DNA from 2 places in the Vibrio sp. 16 genome. Region 1 is predicted to be linked to the other one. Evidence: riboswitches for the same ligand, from Rfam matches in the RefSeq annotation. Region 1 holds a riboswitch; the other holds the start of a gene.
The links. Region 1 has a riboswitch for cyclic di-GMP ahead of gbpA (N-acetylglucosamine-binding protein GbpA). Riboswitches for the same ligand answer to the same signal wherever they lie in the genome.

Region 1 (7,369 bases):
TGGGAAGGTACGATTGTCACCGATCAGGCTTTGACGAATGTTATTTGTGGCCTGCGTAGGAATTTATTGTCTCTTAAAGCGAAAGGGACTGAGATTACGACGATTAGCAAAGTAGGTTACTACTTACAAACTGATGCTATCGATATTCAATGCTTGGATGAACGCGTAGAAGATTCTCTAAACATAGAAGAGACTACAGATATAAAATCAAAGGCCTCTTCATTGCCATTTTGGAAGCAAAAGGTGATACAACCTTACATTTTAGGGGCTGTGTTTATGCTGACGACGCTGGTGACTTTGCTGTTACTCTTTTACTCTAAACCTTTGGTCACCAAGCCTTCTTACATTAAAAAACATAACTATGAGCATTTCTCAAATGGTGACACAAACTACTACCTCCATGATATGACAGATGGATTTATCGGTGTGTTTGAGTTAAAGCAACAACTAGCAGCCTTGGTACCTACTATATGTGGTGCTGATGTTTATATAAGGCTATACCCTTCGCTCTATGAGCCAGACCAAGTCACATTGACGGTTTGGCTACAGCAAGCCACAGGCAAGCGTAATCACATGTTCCACTTCTTCCATGTCGATAAGCATCAACTGGCGAGAAACATCGCAGGCTCTTTGGATAACAAGGAGGTTAGATGCGAGTTGCATTAACTCTTTTGTTTGGTGTTTTAACGGGGTTTGGTCTTTATTACTACTCTTTGAGTGATGTTGAATTTAGCGGCACGCGTTGGCATTGCTCGGAAACCAAAGCAGGCTTCAGCTCTGAAGCATACAAGCAGTATGCGAAGGTGGACGAACTTACCACCATGTATTTCCCAACCAACAATAGCGTGCTCTATTACCAATCAGGGGCTTTGCATCATAAGTCTGGGCTAGTTGAACCTTATGAGGTTGTTTTAATGGCCAACAACAAAGTGACGGGGCAAAGAATGGAGCAGAGGTTTACGGGGGTGGACTGGAATCTAAAACCAGAGCAGTCGCCGACATTTGTTCGAGATAAAAACAGTCTAACGAGCTTCGAATCTGACTTACATATCTATATCGAAGGTAAGAAACTGTTCTTCTATGGTAAAAGCGGAAGCGAAGACCTCAATATCGCGTGCCATCAGATCTAAAAAGGGGCGACGTCGCCCCTTGTAACATGGTTATTTCAGTTTGTCCCAAGCCGACTCCCAATGTGAACCGACTCCCGGTTCATAGTGGTTGGCTGATGGCGACCACTGCACGCAGTATCCTGAGTACGGGAATGCTTTGCATTGATAGATGTTGCCATCATTCGCGAGTACTTTGGTTCCCGCCGCGTAGCTTTCCATGCCGTTAGGGAAAACATAGTCATAGTCTCCTGATGGCGGTGGTGTTTGCTCTTCTACTAAATGGAAGTCTAAAGTCTCTTGTTCTACCAGTGTGCCTTTGTCATCTTTGGTAACAACAACAAGCATGTGATGGCCAGGCTCTGATTTCGATAAAGCTAGTTCTATTGACTGAGCCGCCCCGTCTTCTAACTTGCCCGAGTACGAAGCCAATGACTCCTTGTGATGGTTGTACACCGTCAGTTCAGCGTTGAGATCACCTGTCGCCAAGAGTTCAAGGTTAAGCACGGTGGCATCTTCGGTCACAGTGTACTCATCTTGCAAGCCCTCAACACTCAAATCGAGCTCTGGTTCAGGCGTTACAATGTCATAGCCTATTTCAACACGCTCAAGTGAAGAGCCCGTTTTTAGGTAAATCGGGTTTGAACCATACACTGGGGCAAAAGCGCCATCTTCTTTGCGTTCACCAGAGCGGATGAGACTTTGCTCTTGATTGATTTTGTCTGCGAGAGCAAAAGACCACTGATTCGCTTTGCCTTGTTCTTCACTATCAATGACGATCTGCGTTCGGTAACTGATGTTTTCGCCACTTTGGTCAAATACGCGTGTAAAAACGGTATCACCGACGTTCAGATCCATGGTTGGATTGATCTGTCCACCTTGGCGCCAATCAGGATCAACAGGCAAATCCCCATCAAATTTCACATCAATAACGTTGTAAAAAGAGGCCGCCGTATCACCAACATCCCACACCGCAAGAATTACGTGGTAGCCCTCACGTGTTGGGACATCACATAGATGGCTGACACGTTTTGGTGGTTGCACCATATTGCCATCGACCACACAGAAAGGCTGTAAATCAAATGATTGACGAGCAAGCGGCTGATTTGGATTCCAATCTGCCTTGGTGATGTAGTATTTCCAGTCTTTTGTTACATGGTTGGCGGTAAACGTCCACTCAAAGAACTGTTGACCGGATTGAATAGGGCGCTTCACCCAGCGGCTGGCGGTTTGTTCATCTAATGCGGCGGCGAGAGAGGTTTCTGCGCTCGCAATTTTGCCATCACGGGGACCAGCTTCTGGGAAGCCGTCAGGCCCTTCGACACTTTGCGGTTCATACTGAATGGCACCGCATTGCGCATTCTTTTCGTTGGTGTCGCTGGTTGGGAATTTACATAGTGCAGCGCGGCTTGCAGCTACGCCGTTTTCATATGCCGAAACATAGCCGTGGCCAATGGCCGTTCCACTGACAGTGACTAGACTTAAAGCAATGAGCGTTTTTTGAGGGAGTTGATTCATCATCTATCCTTATACATTCGCTGAATAAAAAGATGACACCTTGGCATGATGGCACCCGACTTGGGTGGCGGTCCCGCTATCATAGACTTGAGTGAGTCGACAGACCGGAGACTTTGCGTCCTAACTTTTCAGATAGTTTGCCAGAAGTGCAGTTGAGCACGCGAAATGTAGTGATAGTTTTGTTTAAAAGCGACGATCTGATTGCGTTTGTGGAAGGGCAATCTCGCTTTGAAATTTCTGACATGAATTAACTTGATTATTTTTCAATGATAAGCTGAATAAAATATTGATAATCAATACTTTATTTCTCATTTATATTTGATCTGTGAATGATTTTCCCCGCTTTTATTCGTCGCGAATCCATGCCTGTTTTCTTCAATATCAACCAAACCTTTAAGCTCCGTTAACGCTGACCTGACATCCACTTGGATAAAAGTGCCGACAATTTATTGATGCTACCAATACAGGGAACAACAATGGAATTCACCGAACAAGACCGAGAAGCGCTTTACCAAACGTGGATGTCACAGAAATCGAAAATGCGCTTAACCCAAATGGAATTTGCCAAAAAACTGGGTATGAATCAGTTGACGTTCTCACAAGTTCTTCGTGGTGAGCGTCCGATGACGATGTCTTTTGTCAGCCATTTTTGTCGTCATCTGCATCTAGAGCCCAAACATACCTTCCCATCGCTAAAAGAGCACCGTGAAGCAGGCCCGAGAGTGGTTTACTTGAAAAGCAGAATGACCGTGGATGGTGAAATACAAAATGCCTACATCGAAGGTAATCAGGTTGTCGTGGAATACGCGCACACAGTGCATGATGCCTAGCCTGTGAAATAGGCTTTATCACGTCACACATTAGAGAGTGGCAGATGAACATGCTATGCTTGGCCAACTTAAATGAACCAGACTGTTTGTCATGCTCGAAAAAGAAAATTTGCTCAAATTAGCCAGAGTGCAAATGCCATTTGGGAAATACGCTGGGCGTGTCTTGATTGATTTGCCTGAAGAGTATTTGCTTTGGTTTGATAAGAAAGGCTTCCCTCAAGGGGAGCTTGGTGACCTCCTTAAGCTATGCCTAGCGCTAAAAATAGAAGGCTTAGATACCGTTGTTAAGCCTTTAAAGCACATGTAACCTACCAAAAAACTCTCCACTTAGAACGACTATATTGACTATGAATTTTGACATCGATGCATTGAGGCATCACCAACTGGTTGAGGATGGCCAACTTGAGGGGTGCTATATCCATCAGCCAGCAAAAAGTAGCCAACAAGATGATAAAGCTGTGTTAGCAGAGCGCCACGCGTTGGAAAAAATGGGGTATAGGGTTGTGCAAGTTAAAGCGAAAGGCAAAACAACAACGTTCGCTGAAGCAATGCAAAAACTCGCTAAAAACAGTGGGCATCACTTCAACTAATCAACATGTGGAATTAGCTTTAGCATCGTTACACACCCCAAGAACACTCCTATTAAAAAGAGTCCGACCGTTAAGGCTGACTCTTTTTTCCGCCAAATTAGCGGTTGAAATATCACATCAAACCTGCGAAAAATACCCAGCGTGAAGTGTCATATGGCCAACATTCACAAGAGGTTGGTTGTGAGCCCGTTGGTTAATCAAGGAGAGGTGAATGTCAGAGTGTGAGCAGGTGATTCAGGTACTGAAAAAGCAATTAAAATCGCACGGTGTGAATTACCAAGATGTCGCCAAAGCGCTGGATTTGAGTGAAGGTTCGGTGAAGCGCCTTTTCTCTAACGGTGGCAGCATGAGCCTTGAGCGTTTGTCTGCGGTGTGTGGCTTGATTGACCTGGAAATGACAGCGCTGTTTAAACTTGCCGAAGAAGAGAGTCAAAACCTTTCTTCATTGACTTGGGAGCAGGAAAAACAGTTAGTGGTGGATAAGGCGCTACTGCTGGTCGCCGTTTGTATCACCAATGGTTATCGCTTTGAACAAATCCTAACTCAATACAACCTCAGTGAGCCTCAGTTGATTCAAAAACTGGCGCACCTTGATCGCCTCAAAGTGATTGAGTTGATGCCGAGTAATCGCATCAAACTCAAGATCTCCTCCTCGTTTTCGTGGATTGCAGGGGGGCCTATTCAGCAGTTCTTCCAGCAGCAGGTCGTAAACACCTTCTTCCACACGCACTTTTCCAAAAATGACGAAAAACTGGTGATGGCGACAGGGTTGATGTCGTTACCTACCAATCACAAGCTCCAACAGCGGATTCAACGATTAGTGAAAGAGTTTTATGAATCGTGCAATAGCGACAACGAGTTAGCTATGGAGCAGCGACATGGCACCTCTATGGTGATTGCCATGCGTCGCTGGAGCTTCCCCTTGTTTGATGAGTTCGAAATAAAAGACGACGCGGAGAAAAGTCGTATCGGATAACACCTGCGGTAATAATATTTGCTACTTTGTTCGCTGATCTTTGTTGCTGCCTCTCCTTCGTGCAACCTACTGAACAGCCAGAGAAAGACTCTCTGATGACAGAAGATAACGGAGGCAACAATGTTGAACCGACTGAAAATGATTTCACAAACCGCCATCTGGAGCGTTTTGTTTATCGCTGTACTTATCGCTACGTTTTCATCAAAAGCGCTAGCTGCTGGATTACTCAAGCCCGTTGGCAGCCAATATAAAGATCTTCAGATCGAATCCCATCATGTTGATGTCGCAATTCAGGACGGATACGCAACCACGTCTATAGAACAAACCTTCTTCAATCCCAATGACTCTGAACTGGAAGCCTTGTACTCATTCCCTGTTCCGCAAAACGCCGTTGTGGGCGAGTTTATTTATTGGATCAATGGCTCACCAGTCATTGCCGAGGCGGTCCCTAAAGAAAAAGCCCGTAAGATTTACGACGACCAAAAAGCGCAAGGCAACGCCACAGCACTGACTGAAAAAGACGAATATAAAACCTTTGATATTCGAGTGTATCCAGTTCAGCCGCAGCAGAGCGTGAAGGTAAAACTCGTCTATATGCAAGATGCCTTGTTGGACCATGGTATCGGACGTTATGTCTACCCACTAGAAGAGGGCGGAGTGGATGTCGCTAAAAACAGCTTTTGGACCCGAAACGACAAAGTTGAGCAAGATTTTTCATTCAACGTGACATTACGCTCCGCTTATCCGGTGGATGATGTCAGGCTGCCAGCGCACCCAGCGGCAGTGATCTCCCAGCAAGCGGATGGCGAGCACACCACGTGGAAGGCAAACGTCAGCAACCACATCGCCGATGCTGTGCAAGAGGGTGAGTCTATGCAAACCGCTCAGGCTTCAATGAGGCTCGATCAGGACGTCGTTTTCTACTGGCGATTGCAAGATGGCTTGCCGGGGCGAGTGGATATGGTGGCGTACCGTGACCCAGAGTCATCTAAGCGCGGCACGGTCAAACTGACTTTTACTCCCGGTGATGATCTGACTCGCGTAACACAAGGACGCGACTGGGTGTTCGTGCTTGATAAGTCAGGTTCCATGTCTGGCAAATACTCGACGCTTGTGGAAGGCGTGCGCCAAGGCTTGGGTAAGTTGCCTTCAGAAGACAGATTCCGCGTTGTGATGTTCGACAGTAATACTTATGACTTAACGGGTGGATTTGTGGCGGTCAATCAGTCCAATATCAGCAAAGCGCTGCAAGCTGTCGAGCAGGTAGAGCCGAGTAATGGTACCAACCTTTACGAAGGAATGGCTGCTGCGATTCGTAAACTCGATGATGATCGTCCTACTGGCATTGTCTTAGTGACCGATGGTGTCGCAAACGTGGGGGTAACCGAAAAACGCCGTTTCTTTGAATTGATGGAAAAACACGATGTGCGACTGTTTACTTTCATCATGGGTAACAGTGCTAACACGCCGCTCCTCGTGCCAATGACCAAGTTGTCGAACGGTGTTGCGACCTCCGTATCTAACGCGGACGACATTATCGGTCACCTGATGAGCATGACCAGCAAACTGACACATCAAGCATACCGAAACATCCAGCTTGATATCGATGGCGTGAAAATTAAAGACTTGACGCCGGAGCAGATCAGCAGTCTATACCGTGGTGAACAATTGACGGTGTTCGGTCACTACTTCCAAGGCGGAGAAGCGGACATCAAGCTGACTATGGATATTGGTGGGGAATCGCGCGAGTACCGTACTAAAGTGATGCTGCCGGATACCGCAACTGAACATCCTGAACTTGAAAGAATGTGGGCGCTTTCAGCGATTCGTGACCTACAGGAGCAAATGGACTATCTGGAACAAAAAGATCGCGACAAAGAGCAGGCGATTGAAGATATTGCCTTGGAATATGGACTGTTAACAGATTACACATCGCTGCTTGTGGTAGAAGAAGAGATGTTCCAGCAACTGGGTATGGAGCGCAAAAACCAAGCGAGAGTACTAAAAGAACAAAGTGCTCGTGAGGTTAAAAAGAACAATCCAGTGAAACCAACCCGCGCTGACAAGAATCAGCCGACATTTAATCAACCGACACCCAGTTACTCCGGCGGTGGCAGTGGCGGCGGTGGTGGCAGTATAAACCTTGTTGTATTGCTGAGCATGATATTTTTGGTGGCCGGCCGAGGGGTAATAGCTAAAAAGCCGCGCTAATAAACACAGTTCAAACCGGATAGAGGCTGCGTAATTGCAGCCTCTTGCTTACAGTTTTTTGTTGTGAGGCTACGCAATGAGTTCGCGACTCTTAGGATTGTGAGTAGTTTGAGCCTCTTGTCCCTGATGCATCTACTG
Region 2 (7,369 bases), on a different replicon from region 1:
ATAATCGAGTGACGATTGTAAACGCATCATGCAGTTCACCTTCACCCAATTCTTCATCAAACCTTTCGTTACTGAGTACCGCGATAGCAATCAAAAATGCCAACCGCTCTGTCGTCAGGTTTAATGAGAAATCGTGCTGCTTTACCCAGCCCACCAATTCATCAATTGGTTGCTCTGCAGCATTGAGAGTTATCTCACTCATTATTGTTCCTGTTTCTGTTTCTTTTTGGCCCATACATGAATGTAACGGCCTAATGAGAGGTATGGCTCTTGTCGACACAATTGTTTTTCTAAAGCCAATACATCTTCATACTGGTAATCCCCTGTGTATTCCATATTCCCTATGTAATCACTAAAACAACGAATTCCAGATTTGCCACAGATTTCAAACCCAGCATCTTCTATCCATTGGTAGACGTCTTCTGGTTTTAAGCCTTTCTGTGGCTGTAATTTAAATCGTTTCCGATGTGGCATGCCCTCAAGAACATGAGGAATATTGCCACATACAACATTTTTGTAGACCAAGCCGTGATGGTTGTAGAACATGATGGATGCCGCACCATCAGATTTCACTTGCTCTAGTACTTTTTCTAGCGCCGTTTTCGGGTCGACTAACCACTCCATCACCGCATGGAACATCACCATATCAACTGGACTATCGAGATGTTGACCAATTTCTTGGACTGGAGAATGAATCAAGCGATACTGCTCAAGCAAGTTATTTTTTTCAATATCCTGTTTCGCCAGTTGCAGCATTTCCGAAGATAGATCACATAACGCGACTTGGTGTCCGAGTTTGGCAAGCTTTTGCGACATTTGCGCTAATCCACCACCTGCATCCAATATCGTTAATGCACGTTTGTCACCGTCAATAGAAGAGAGTAGTTGCTCTAAGTCTTCCCAAACAATGACTTGGCGAATCTCTCCTTTATCGGAGCCGTAAATATTTTTTGCAAATTTGTGGGCAATATCGTCGAAATTACGGTCTTCAGTCACAGCAGCTTAGGGTATCATGTCCAATCGTGCTGCTATTCTGTCACAAGAAAAGCAGGAATAAAGAGGGTTTCTCTTAAAAAATAATCAACTGATGTTTTTTCGGACTATTTAGTATGTTTGAGCTGAAAAAAGTGGTCTCTTCTCTTCTGATGCCGCTACCGGCAATGCTTATCATCGGCCTATTGGGCTTGATGTTGATCATGTTCACTCGAAATCAAAAGACCGGCTGTTTTATCGTTCTTTTCTCTTTTATTGGTATGTTCCTTATTGCGTTTCAGCCAGTCTCCTCGCGGCTATTGATGCCACTTGAGCGTCAATATTCTGCGTTCTTTCCCGTTGACGAGTCGATTGATTACGTGATGGTACTAGGCAGCGGCCATGTGGTGGATGACAAAATCCCACCAACGTCCGAGTTGAGCCGTACAGGTTTGATGCGCCTTGCTGAAGGCATTCGTGTTATGCGTATTTATCCTGGTTCGAAGCTCATATTGTCGGGTTATTCGGGAGGATCAGACATAAGCAATGCTCGCATGATGGCCAAAGTGGCGCTCGCTCTCGGCGTGTCTAAATCTGATATTATTTTGCTTGAGACGGCAAAAGACACATGGGAAGAAGCACGACAAGCTGCCGCCTTTGTGAAACACAAGAAAATGGTCGTGGTGACTTCCGCGAGCCACATGAAACGGGCATTAAACGAGTTTCACTCGGCGGGCTTAAAACCCTACCCTGCACCAACAAACTACTTAGCTCACGATAACGTTACTGAGCCTTGGTCTAAGTACACACCCAAGGCAGTCTACCTAGAGCAAACCGAACGCTACTGGCATGAGACACTAGGAATCTTGTGGCAAAAGCTCAGAGATTGGGCGTCGGAGTATGAGGAACAACACGTCATCGAAGCTCCAGAAAGCCAACTATAAAACAAAAAAACCGAGGCACATGCCTCGGTTTTTTACTCAATTCAAGGGTTAGTCCCCAGCAAACATGTAGCCTTCACCGTGAACCGTCACAAAAATTTGAGGGTTCTTAGGATCAAATTCCATCTTAGCGCGCATGCGACGAATGAGAACATCGATCGTACGATCGTTTGGTGCATCCACGCGATGGCTAATCATGTTCAAAATGCGCTCACGGCTCAATACTTGATTTGGGTAAGACGACAGCGCAACAAGCAGTTCATACTCAGCTTTAGTCAACTTAACTGGTTCACCAGCACGACTTAATGCTCGTCGTTGAACATCAAATGTCCACTCACCAAAGCGTACTATGTTGCCATCTTGTTTGTCTGCATCGACCGTGCCTGATGAATTGCGCGCCGCCGAAATACGCCACAGCAAATTTTTGACACGAACTAACAACTCTCTTAGCTCAAATGGTTTTGTGACATAATCGTCGGCGCCCATTTCTAGACCGACAATCTTATCAATGCTATCCGTGCGTCCTGTAACCAGGATAATCCCAATGTCTGACTGACTGCGAAGTTCGCGTGTTAGCATCAAACCATCCTCTCCAGGAAGATTAATATCCAACATCACTAAATCTATCGCATTGTTTTGTAGTGAATCACGCATTTGCTCGCCACTTTCGGCTTCGCTTACGTGGTAACCTTCATTCTGAAAGTAACCAACTAGCTTGCTGCGAGTTACTGCGTCATCTTCTACAACTAATACGTGATAGCTCATTTACACCACTTATTTACATTGGTCATCGTTCTAACGAGTATTCTATTCATAAACAGTAACATTTCTAGTATTTGTTACTTTAAAACCAAGAAAGATGATTTTTTCTTGATTCAAGACAAACCTAGGTCATCTGTTCATATTTTTCCATTTTTAGACTCAATTCTATACAGCTGACATTATCGCTGTTCATCTTTATTGGGTACACTAAGCGCAGTTATTTTAGGAGCCTGACCTAATGCAAGAAATTAAATCATTCAATGAAAAACGCGCAGAAATCTATTGGTGGCTATCGAGCTTATTGGCGAAAGAGCTCACTCAAGAGGCGTTAGACCAATACCATTCAGCCGAGATTCGTTCGTTTCTCTCTGGGCTTGGCGACAACCCAGATCTAAAACCTTCTGTCGACAACTTAGTTGATGCACTAAATCGACTTATGGACCGTGAAGACGCGCAGCTTGAATTAGCCGCAGATTTTTGTGACTTATTCCTTAAATCAGACAGAGACTCTGCCCTTCCATATGCGTCGATGTATGTAGGCAAAAGCGGACTGCTTAACGATGAGCCGGCGAGAGAAATGGAAGCACTAATGCAAAAGCATGGCGTCCAAGTTGATGAAAACCTAAATGAACCTGCGGATCATATCGCGATTGAACTCGACTTCCTTGGTAATCTGATTATTCGCTCGAATGAACTTGAAAGTGATGTTGAAATGGAAAACGCACTTGAAGAGCAAGACAAGTTCATCAGCCACGCACTACTTAATTGGGTGCCAAAGTTCGCCGCTAAGTGCAAAGCTTTAGATGATTTCGGATTCTACTCTGCCATTGTGATGTTAATGGTTGCGTTTATGGAACTTGACTCTCGCTACCTAAAAGGCGAATAAATACGAGCTTTTGTGACCACGAGCAGGGAACAAAAACCTTTTTATTTGCGCTTAGTTTGTTTGCGGTCTAGAATCGTGACCGCAAACGATAAAAATGAACGAATTAAATACAAACCGCTAATTATAAGCGGTTTTTGTGTTTCTGATACTTTCTGCCAGATTATCCTACACTTAGGAATATTGTTTCGTGGCAGTCATCGACAGGACAAAACCTTATGGCCACCATAAAAGACGTAGCGCGCTTAGCCGGCGTATCAACAACTACTGTATCTCACGTAATTAATAAAACGCGTTTTGTTGCCGAAGCGACCCAAGAAAAGGTCATGGAAGCAGTAACAGAGCTGAACTATGCGCCTAGTGCCGTTGCTCGAAGCTTAAAGTGTAATACAACACGCACGATTGGCATGCTGGTGACTCAATCAACAAACCTCTTCTTTTCAGAAGTTATTGATGGTGTTGAGAGTTACTGTTACCGCCAAGGTTACACGCTGATTTTGTGTAATACCGGCGGCATCTATGAGAAGCAACGCGACTATATCCGCATGCTTGCAGAAAAGCGCGTAGACGGCATCTTGGTCATGTGTTCTGACCTCACAGAAGAACTCAGCGAAATGCTTGACCGTCATAAAGACATTCCTAAAGTGGTCATGGACTGGGGCCCTGAAAGCTCACAAGCTGACAAAATCATCGACAACTCAGAAATCATCGACAACTCAGAAGAAGGCGGCTATCTAGCGACTAAATACCTGATTGAGCGTGGCCACAAAGATATTGCTTGTTTGAGCGGGCACTTCGAAAAAGCAGCATGTCAGGAGCGTATCGCAGGCTTCAAGCGAGCAATGAACGAAGCGAACTTGGCAGTTGATGAAGACTGGATCCTTGAAGGTAACTTTGAATGTGACACTGCAGTCCTAGCCGCAGACAAGATTGTTGCAATGGATAAACGCCCGAGTGCCGTTTTCTGCTTCAACGATACGATGGCACTGGGTCTAATGAGCCGCCTACAACAAAAAGGTATCCGCATTCCAGAAGATATGTCCATTATTGGTTACGACAACATCGAGTTAGCGGAATACTTCTCTCCACCGCTCACGACTGTTCACCAACCGAAACGACGTGTCGGTAAGAACGCGTTCGAAATTTTGTTAGAGCGTATCAAGGACAAAGAACACGACAAGCGAGTGTTTGAGATGCACCCTGAAATTGTCGAGCGCTGTACCGTGCGCAACCTCAACAAATAACATCATCACTCAGCGCCTGACTCTTTGATTAATTATCAGTCAGGCGCATATAACCCGCCAAATTACTGAACTAAGATCACATTTACTCACTACAAGTGTGATACTTACCTCAAATATTATTTATTCTTAACTTGTTCGATCAATGCCACGAACAGGGCAAACCATTTCGAAAGGATGGGACGCAAAGCCTCCGGCCTTAAGTATACTTATACAAGGTAGCGGGGTTGCCGATGGCAAAAATGCAAAACTAGTACATTAAGCTTTCTCGTAAACTGGACGCGTCTCAATACTGAGTATGAGCAGACATGGAATTCGTCGAGATTTTACGAAGTGTTTTCTTGTATGACACCTTACTGACAAAATTTCTGCATTATTTTGCTAATCTCTCGGACCTGAATTGGTGGCGTATACATATACACCGAGAAAATACAGCATGGATAAACCAATACTTAAAGACTCAATGAGACTATTTGAGCAACTTGGTCAAATTAAGTCTCGTTCAATGTTTGGCGGCTTCGGCATATTCGCAGATGAGACGATGTTTGCTTTAGTGGTCAACGATAAGCTTCATGTAAGAGCGGATGCTCAGTTAATCAAACAGTGCAATGCCCTTTCTTTGGAACCCTACGTCTACAAAAAACGTGGTTTTCCCGTTGTGACTAAATATTTTGCTTTGAGCGATGACATTTCCTCAGACAATGAAAAAACACTGGCATTGGCAAGACAAGCGCTGATCGCAGCAAAAGAAGAGAAAAAAGTACAATCGAAAGCGAAACCAAATCGCTTGAAAGACCTACCCAACCTGCGCTTGGCAACGGAAAGAATGCTAAAGAAAGCCGGGATTGACGATGTCGAATCTTTAGAAGAAGCGGGCGCTGTTAAAGCGTACAAGGCGATTCAATCGACACACTCAGCAGAAGTGAGCGTTGAACTGCTGTGGGCACTAGAGGGAGCAATCAGGGGCACACATTGGTCTGTTATACCGCAAAGCCGAAGACAAGAACTACTGAATAAATTGAGCAACTAGCTCAATCAATCGATGAAAAAGCCAGCACTTGCTGGCTTTTTTAGTCTCTAAGGAAATATTTTCTTCTCGCTCTCGTTCTTATTGTCTATATCAATCATTCCCTATACTAACTTAAGTATGTAACTATAGGGTCAGAGTTATCCTTGCGAAGAGTATTAAAGGACGCGATTATGAATAAAAAATTGATCTTGGGGATAGTCTTAGTTGCGCTTATCGCCTTTCTGGCGATGAACTTTGGGCAATACCTGACGCTCGAAAACGCGAAAGCACAGCAGCTTGCACTCTCAGATTACATCAGCGAAAACTTCGTCTTCGCCGCATTGACTTACTTTTTCGCCTACGTCGCCATAACCGCGTTCTCCATTCCTGGAGCAGCCGTTGTTACGCTTTTGGGCGCTGCGCTCTTTGGGTTTTGGACAAGTTTGCTGTTGGTCTCTTTTGCCAGCACCATTGGTGCAACGCTCGCCTTTTTAAGCAGCCGTTTCCTATTGCGAGACTGGGTGCAAGGAAAGTTTGGCGATAAGCTGAGTGCGATTAACCAAGGTGTAGAACGTGATGGGGCGTTTTATCTATTCTCACTAAGGTTGATTCCTGTCTTCCCCTTCTTCCTTATTAATTTACTCATGGGATTAACGCCTATTTCGGTAACTCGATTCTATTTTGTCAGCCAACTAGGTATGTTACCCGGCACAGCCGTTTACTTAAACGCGGGTACTCAGTTAGCGCAAATTGAGAGCCTTTCAGGCATTGTCTCGCCTTCCGTCTTAGCGTCATTTGCTTTACTGGGTCTTTTCCCTGTCATTGCGAAATGGGTCATGAATAAAATTAAGTCATCGCCATCCGCACAGAATGGCTCGGCGTCATGAAAATCTACTCAGCGAGTAATCCTCCAGAAGCTCACATTGTCTGTGAGCTTCTAAAGTCTCAAGACATCAGCTGTGAAGTTCGTGGTGAAGGGATATTCGGGTTGCAGGGAGAAATCCCATTCGGTGAAAACAGCGAGCCTTATGTTTGGCTTTTAGAACCAAATAAGCGCAATCAGGCGAATGAGATCATCGACCAATTTAGGACAACGCAAAATGGTAGCGACTGGCACTGCAGTCAATGTGGAGAAGTCAACGAATCACAATTTGGGGTTTGCTGGCAATGCGGCACCGCAGCAGATTAAGTCGCCTTAATTTGCTGTTGTATAAAGGCAATCGAATGCTGATTGAACTCTTCCGGACGCTCTACATTACACACATGTCCACAATCAGGAATCTCAAGCAATTGACTCTGCTGGTGAACGGCAACCATCTCTTTCACTGGCTTAATAAACATGTAGTCTCGCTCTCCCATTAGATACAGCGTCGGAATTGGCAATTCTCTATCTTTGAAATACTTCATTAATGGGTTTACTTCTGCCGTGAGTATAAACCAGCGCTTAAACTCTTTCTGACACAGTTTTTTGGCTTCGCGGATAAACAGGTGACGTGATTCTTTCTGTGTCCGCTGTGGCATCACAATATAAGCAAATAAGCTGTATAACCACATATAAGGC

Region 2: another riboswitch for cyclic di-GMP. It lies ahead of U9J37_RS02210 (TfoX/Sxy family DNA transformation protein); the one in region 1 lies ahead of gbpA (N-acetylglucosamine-binding protein GbpA).

The regions. Positions count from the first base shown of each region.
Region 1 is NZ_OY808998.1:1,202,312-1,209,680, forward strand. Features, by position in the region: gene U9J37_RS19700 (winged helix-turn-helix domain-containing protein) at 1-666, shown strand, start outside; gene U9J37_RS19705 (hypothetical protein) at 651-1,130, shown strand; gene gbpA (N-acetylglucosamine-binding protein GbpA) at 1,161-2,624, opposite strand; cyclic di-GMP riboswitch class I at 2,688-2,776, opposite strand; gene U9J37_RS19715 (helix-turn-helix domain-containing protein) at 3,101-3,454, shown strand; gene U9J37_RS19720 (DUF3820 family protein) at 3,546-3,761, shown strand; gene U9J37_RS19725 (hypothetical protein) at 3,802-4,044, shown strand; gene U9J37_RS19730 (helix-turn-helix domain-containing protein) at 4,256-5,020, shown strand; gene U9J37_RS19735 (VIT and vWA domain-containing protein) at 5,141-7,231, shown strand.
Region 2 is NZ_OY808997.1:486,218-493,586, reverse strand. Features, by position in the region: gene mukF (chromosome partition protein MukF) at 1-202, opposite strand, end outside; gene cmoM (tRNA uridine 5-oxyacetic acid(34) methyltransferase CmoM) at 202-996, opposite strand; gene elyC (envelope biogenesis factor ElyC) at 1,110-1,916, shown strand; gene torR (two-component system response regulator TorR) at 1,965-2,678, opposite strand; gene torD (molecular chaperone TorD) at 2,914-3,561, shown strand; gene purR (HTH-type transcriptional repressor PurR) at 3,777-4,802, shown strand; cyclic di-GMP riboswitch class I at 4,948-5,034, shown strand; gene U9J37_RS02210 (TfoX/Sxy family DNA transformation protein) at 5,236-5,829, shown strand; gene U9J37_RS02205 (TVP38/TMEM64 family protein) at 6,000-6,695, shown strand; gene U9J37_RS02200 (putative signal transducing protein) at 6,692-6,997, shown strand; gene U9J37_RS02195 (alpha/beta fold hydrolase) at 6,994-7,369, opposite strand, start outside.